Regions from separate parts of the Comamonas sp. GCA5 genome, predicted to be linked through region 1. Evidence: predicted binding sites of a transcription regulator. Region 1 holds the regulator's gene; the other holds the start of a gene.
What was found. The regulator LexA, encoded in region 1, represses DNA repair genes until DNA is damaged. The targets are predictions, from matches to a motif close to ACTGTATNNNNATACAGT.
Positions count from the first base shown of each region.

Region 2: SJH88_RS13570 (DNA topoisomerase IV subunit B) is a predicted target of LexA. The motif match lies at 1,134-1,151, and genes of this name have one in related genera.

Region 1 covers NZ_JAZHFR010000036.1:1,666-5,123, forward strand. Annotated here, with positions in the region: gene adk (adenylate kinase) at 109-765, shown strand; gene SJH88_RS10370 (asparaginase) at 918-1,874, opposite strand; gene lexA (transcriptional repressor LexA) at 1,947-2,618, shown strand; gene SJH88_RS10380 (hypothetical protein) at 2,724-2,987, shown strand; gene SJH88_RS10385 (hypothetical protein) at 3,143-3,322, shown strand.
Region 2 covers NZ_JAZHFR010000060.1:14,305-17,762, forward strand. Annotated here, with positions in the region: gene SJH88_RS13565 (MFS transporter) at 1-977, opposite strand, end outside; gene SJH88_RS13570 (DNA topoisomerase IV subunit B) at 1,185-3,164, shown strand; gene SJH88_RS13575 (lytic transglycosylase domain-containing protein) at 3,210-3,458, shown strand, end outside.

The DNA of each region.
Region 1 (3,458 bases):
AAGGGCGCGCGTGCTATCCTTGACCGGATATCAGCGGTTGCCACCAGCCTTTTCCGGTTGCAGAAAAGCCGTTGCACCGCCAAGAATTTCTACATATCGAGGATCTCCATGAAACTGATTTTGTTGGGCGCACCCGGCGCCGGCAAAGGCACACAAGCCGCCTTCATCTGCCAGAAGTTCGGCATCCCCCAAATCTCCACCGGTGACATGCTGCGCGCCGCCGTCAAGGCCGGCACCCCCCTGGGTCTGCAAGCCAAGGCCGTGATGGACGCAGGCCAGCTGGTCAGCGACGATCTGATCATCAACCTGGTCAAGGAACGCATCGCCCAGCCCGACTGCGCCAACGGCTTCCTGTTTGACGGATTCCCCCGCACCATCCCCCAGGCCGACGCCATGAAGGCCGCCGGCGTGAAGCTGGACTACGTGCTGGAAATCGACGTGCCTTTCGACGCCATCATCGAGCGCATGAGTGGCCGCCGCAGCCACCCCGCCTCGGGCCGCACCTACCACGTCAAGTTCAACCCACCCAAGGTGGAAGGCAAGGACGACGTGACCGGTGAAGACCTGGTGCAGCGCGAAGACGACAAGGAAGAAACCGTCAAGAAGCGCCTGGATGTGTACAGCAGCCAGACCCGCCCCCTGGTGGACTATTACAGCAACTGGGCCAAGGCCGATGCCGCCGCCGCTCCCAAGTACCGTGCCATCAGCGGCATGGGCAGCGTGGAAGACATTACCGCCCGCGCACTGCAAGCTCTGTCTTCCTGATCAGGCTACCGCTGCGGAGTACGCTCCACACGCGCAAAAAATACAAGGCTGGTGGCAACACCAGCCTTTTTGCATCCAGAAACCCTTGAGGCCCATCATGGCGATGGATAGCAGTCAACGCACGCCCACATGGACCCGCAAGCCTCCAACACCTAGGTTTGGCCCGCAGCCTGGAGCAATTCCAGCATCAGGCTGATGCGGGCCTTGAGCGGACTCAGTGGACTGACCAGCGGATTCTCCTCACTCTGCGCCAGCACGATCCGTCCCTGCTCACAGCGCGTGCTGCGCCAGACCCGCACCCCGCGGTCCTGCGCGCGCAGCAAGGCCTGCTGCAGCGCCTGGTGCACCGAGCCATTGCCCGTACAGGCCACCACCAGCCCCTGCACCCCGGCCGCCACCAGAGCATCCACCGCCGCCGGGCGCGCACCTGCCGTGCTGGTCACAATTTCCACCCAGGGCCAGGCGTCAGCCACCGGCCACTCCGTCCATGCAGCGGCACACGGCAAGGTGGCCTCGCTACCGCCGACCCAGCGCACACGACCTTCTTCCACCCACCCCGCAGGTCCGGCATCGCCAGAGGTGAAAGCATGCACACGGTAGGGGTGGGCCTTGTGCACCTGCTGCGCACTGTGCACCTCCCCGGCCGCCACCGCCCACACCCCGGCCCGGCCCTGCGCTGTGCAAGCCAACGCATCGCGCAGATTGGCGGGCCCATCGGCGGACAAGGCCGTGGCCGGACGCATGGCGCAGGTCAGCACCACCGGCTTGGCCGGTTGTAGGACGCACTGCAGAAACCAGGCCGTCTCCTCCAATGTGTCCGTGCCATGCGTGATCACCACACCAGCCACCTCAGGCTGCAGCAGCCAGCGCTGGCAGGTCTGGGCCAGCTGCAGCCACACGGTGACATCCATGTCCTTGCTGTCCAGTTGCGCCACCTGCTCCAGCTCCAGGGACCAACCCTGGGGCACCGCCTGATCCGCAATCGGCTGTAGCAACTGCGCAACGCCCAACTGCCCCGCCTGGTAGCCCACGCCACCGCCCTGTGCATCCCCCAGGCCAGCGATGGTGCCCCCCGTTCCCAAGATAGCGATTTTTCTGCCTTCAGACACTTGCGGCCCTCACAAAACTGGTTAAAAATACAGGTACTGGATAAAACATCAGTTATCCATACAAGGACTGGCATGGAGCACACACCCCTCACCCCACGGCAACAGCAAATTCTGGATCTTATCCAGGACGCGATTGCCCGCACCGGCGCACCGCCCACCCGGGCTGAAATTGCGCGCACCCTGGGCTTTCGCTCCGCCAACGCGGCCGAGGAACACCTCAAGGCCCTGGCGCGCAAGGGCGTGTTGGAACTGGTCAGTGGCACCTCGCGCGGCATCCGCCTCGTCAGCGATGCTGTGCGCCACATCAATGCCGCCCGGGGCACGCACTTCGATCTGCCCATGACCGCCATGCAACCCCTGCTGCTGCCCCTCGTCGGGCGTGTGGCCGCCGGTTCTCCCATTCTGGCGCAAGAGCACATCGACCAAAGCTTCGCCGTGGAAAGCAGCATGTTCCCCACCAAGCCGGACTACCTGCTGCGGGTGCGCGGCATGTCCATGCGCGACGCGGGCATCCTGGACGGCGACTTGCTGGCCGTGCAATCCACACGCGATGCACGCAACGGCCAGATCGTGGTGGCGCGCCTGGGTGACGAAGTGACCGTCAAGCGCCTGCGCAAATCGGCACACGGCATTGAGCTGCTGCCCGAAAACCCGGACTACCCCGTCATCCAGGTTGGCGAAGAAGACAACTTCGCCATCGAAGGGCTGGCGGTCGGGCTGATCCGCAACAGCCTCCTGCTCTAAAACCACCCGCCGCCCAGTGCTTCTTCGGATGTCTATGCTGCCTTTCGAGAGCGGCAGGGACAGCCATCGCCTGTAATTGACTGCAACCACCCCAAGGAATCGACCATGACCACGCTGCACTGTGAACTGCCTTTGCCCAGATCCACCTGCCGCCCCCGGGTGGCCAGTAACCAGGACCAGTTTCATGCGCTCACCATGCCGCTGCCGGCCAGCAGCGCCTGCCACGGCAACGTCCGCCTGATGCGCCGCCCCAAGGATACCGACAGGGCACGCTTTGCCCTGTCCGGCAAGCTGGCCGACGTCTGTGCGGCCCTGGAAGCACTGGCAGCCCAGGAGGCCCGCCACCGCTTGCGCTGCGCAGCCAACTGATGGTCATCGCCCTTGGCTGGCAATGCACGATGGAAAACGCCTGACAAGAAACATCGCCAGACCGGCCAACACAAGCCCCCACGCCCACACGAACATGTGTCATGCCTGCGCAAGCTGATGAAACTGCTGCATGACTTGCCCGGACAGGAGGACTTATGAGCCACACACCTTCTTCCACACCACGCCAACCCACGCTGCCCAGCAGCGGTGGCCTGATGGGACGCAGCTTCATTTACCGCACCGCGGAGAAAACCGACGTGCGCCTGACCTGGGCGCGCGCCAAGGCCAACCTGCCATTGCTCAGCGCACAGGTTGCCAAGCTCTCCAATCCATAGCATTCGGCGCTGACCAGCTTTGGGGGATTGGCCTGTTTGCCCGCCTAAGTTGGAATAGACCAAGCTGGATGTGCTGCATGCCTGCTGAAGTGCTGCACAGTCTTGCAGCAATGTGGTTGCGGCACAGATGCCCCTA
Region 2 (3,458 bases), on a different contig from region 1:
ATCTGCGCGATGGTGGCATTCGTCAGCGGCACCGTGGACAGCCACAGGAAGCCCATGGCGGCGGTGAAGCAATAGACCGACCACGGTGACAGCGGCGCCAGCAGGAACAGCACCGTCACCACCGAGCGCAGGCCGTAGATGCCCGACAGCACGTAGCGCTTGCGCATGGGGTACTTCTGGCCCAGGTTGCCCGCCAGGTAGGTGCCGAAGATGTTGAACAGCCCCACCAGCGCCAGGCCGATGCTGGCCACGTGCGGCGCCATGCCAAAGTCCTTGAGGTAGCTGGGCATGTGCACACCGATGAACATCACCTGGAAGCCGCAGACGAAATAGCCCGACAGCAGCAGCACGAAGCTGGGGTTGGTCCAGGCTTCCTTCAGGGCCTGGCCCACCGTCTGCTCGCGGTGCAGCACCGCGCCCTTGCCAAAGCCCGGCTCGCGCAGGCCGAAGGCCAGCACGGCGATGATCAGCGCCATCAGCGCCAGGATCAGCAGCGCATTGCTCCAGCCGAACTGGGCAATCAGCGTGCCTTCCACCGGCACCATGAAGAACTGGCCGAACGAGCCGGCCGCGGCCGTCACACCCATCGCCCAGCTGCGCCGTTCCACCGGAATCTGGCGCCCCAGCACGCCGTAGATCACGGCATAGGTGGTGCCGGCCTGTGCCGCCCCGATCATCAGCCCCGTGGTCAGGGTGAACAGCAGCGTGGTCGGCGACAGCGCCATGCCCACCAGCCCCAGCGCGTACAGGATGGCGCCGCCAATCAGCACCTTGAAGGCGCCGATGCGGTCGGCAATCATGCCCACGAAGATGCCGAACACCCCCCAGGACAGGTTCTGGATGGCAATCGCCAGCGAGAAGCTCTCGCGCGTCCAGCCCATTTCCTGGGTGATGGGCAGCAGCCACAGACCGAAGCCATGCCGAATGCCCATGGCCAGTGTCACGACCATGCCCCCGCACAGCAGCACCTGGAGCATGGGCAGGCGCTGCATGGATTGTTGTGATTGGTTTTGCATGGAAAGCAATGTAGCGAATTGCTTCGCCACCTGCTGCAACCTGCGGGATAGGCATTGCATATTCCCGCCATCAGGTGGCACGATGCCGCCTTTGCGACTCGGAGTCTGGTCTTGGTTACTGTGAATTTATCCAGCGCTGGGCTGTGGCCGGAACTACAATCCGCCCCCATGGCAGCTAAACCCTCTACTTCTGCATCCGCGTATTCCGAAGGCTCGATCCGCGTGCTCAAGGGCCTGGAGCCCGTCAAGCAACGCCCGGGCATGTACACCCGCACCGACAACCCCCTGCACATCCTGCAGGAGGTGATCGACAACGCCGCCGACGAAGCGCTGGCCGGTTTCGGCAAGAAAATCAAGCTCACCCTGCACACCGACGGTTCGGTCAGTGTGGAAGACGATGGCCGCGGCATTCCGTTTGGCCTGCACCCCGAGGAAAAAGCCCCCGTGGTAGAGCTGGTCTTCACCCGCCTGCACGCCGGCGGCAAGTTCGACAAGGGCAACGGCGGGGCCTACAGCTTCTCCGGTGGCCTGCACGGCGTGGGCGTGTCCGTGACCAATGCCCTGGCCACGCGCCTGGAAGTGACCGTGCACCGCGACGGCGAAGTCGCCACGCTGGCGTTTTCCGGTGGCGATGTGGTCGAACCCCTGGCCCGCCGTGCCATGGTGGCCGGCGACCGCAAGCAGGGCACCACGGTGCGCGTCTGGCCCGACGCCAAATACTTCGACAGCCCCCACCTGCCCATGGGCGAGCTGGTGCACCTGCTGCGCTCCAAGGCCGTGCTCATGCCCGGCGTCAGCGTCACGCTGACGAATGAAAAGACCAAGGACGTCCAGCAGTGGCAGTACAAGGGCGGCCTCAAGGACTACCTGGAGCAGACGCTGACCGCCGACGCCGTGATCCCGCTGCTCGAAGGCGAAGGCTATGCCGACAAGCACAGCGACACCTTCAGCGAAGGCGAAGGCGCCGCCTGGTGCCTGGCCTTCACCGAGCAGGGCGCGCCCATGCGCGAGAGCTACGTCAACCTGATTCCCACCACCGCCGGCGGCACGCACGAAAGCGGCCTGCGCGATGGCCTGTTCCAGGCCGTCAAAAGCTTCATCGAGCTGCATGCCCTGCTGCCCAAGGGCGTCAAGCTGATGCCTGACGACGTGTTCGCACGCGCCAGCTTCGTGCTCTCGGCCAAGGTGCTGGACCCGCAGTTCCAGGGCCAGGTCAAGGAAAAGCTCAACAGCCGCGATGCCGTGCGCCTGGTCTCGGGCTTTGTGAAGCCTGCCATGGAGCTGTGGCTCAATGCCCATGTGGAGTTCGGCAAGAAACTGGCCGAGCTGGCCATCAAGGCCGCACAAATCCGCCAGAAGGCCGGCCAGAAGGTCGAAAAGCGCAAGGGCTCCGGCGTGGCCGTGCTGCCCGGCAAGCTGACCGACTGCGAAAGCCGCGACATTGCCGACAACGAGGTGTTCCTGGTCGAGGGCGACTCCGCCGGCGGCTCGGCCAAGATGGGCCGCGACAAGGCCACCCAGGCCGTGCTGCCGCTGCGCGGCAAGGTGCTCAACACCTGGGAGGTGGACCGCGACCGCCTGTTCGCCAACAACGAGGTGCACGACATCTCCGTGGCGATTGGCGTCGACCCCCACGGCCCCGAGGACACGCCCGACCTGTCCGGCCTGCGCTACGGCAAGATCTGCATCCTGAGCGATGCGGACGTGGATGGCTCGCACATCCAGGTGCTGCTGCTGACCCTGTTCTTCAAGCACTTCCCCAAGCTGATCGAAGCCGGCCATGTGCACATCGCGCTGCCGCCGCTGTTCCGCGTGGACGTGCCGGCGCGCGGCAAGAAGCCCGCCGCCAAGGTCTATGCCCTGGACGAGGGCGAGCTGAACGCCATCCTCGACAAGGCCGCCAAGGAAGGCGTGGCGCGCGAGAAGTGCCAGATCAGCCGCTTCAAGGGCCTGGGCGAGATGAATGCCGAGCAGCTGTGGGAAACCACGCTCAACCCCGACACCCGCCGCCTGCTGCCCGTGCAGGTCAGCAGCCTGGATGCCGCCGCTTCGGCCCACATCTTTGGCCAGCTGATGGGCAAGGGCGAAGCCGCCGCGCGCCGCGAGCTGATGGAGCTGCACGGCGACGCGGTGGAGGTGGATATCTGATTTGTCCGGCTTGCCAAGGGCGCACGCAGTGCTTAAATGTGAGTGATGACTAACGCCACCCCCTCGACCGCCCTGTGCCCCAGCGCCCGCCTGGCGCGTGCGCGCTGTGCGCTGCGCCAGCTGGCGCTGGCCGGCCTGGGCATGGTGGCCAGCGTGCAGGCCCAGGCACAGACCCCGGCGCCGTCCGCAGGGGACACCTGGTTTTTCGTCGACCTCCAGGGTGAACTGCACTATGCCACCGAGCAGGTGGACGAGCGCTATCACCGCTTCTCCATCAGCCCGCTGCCCCCGGGT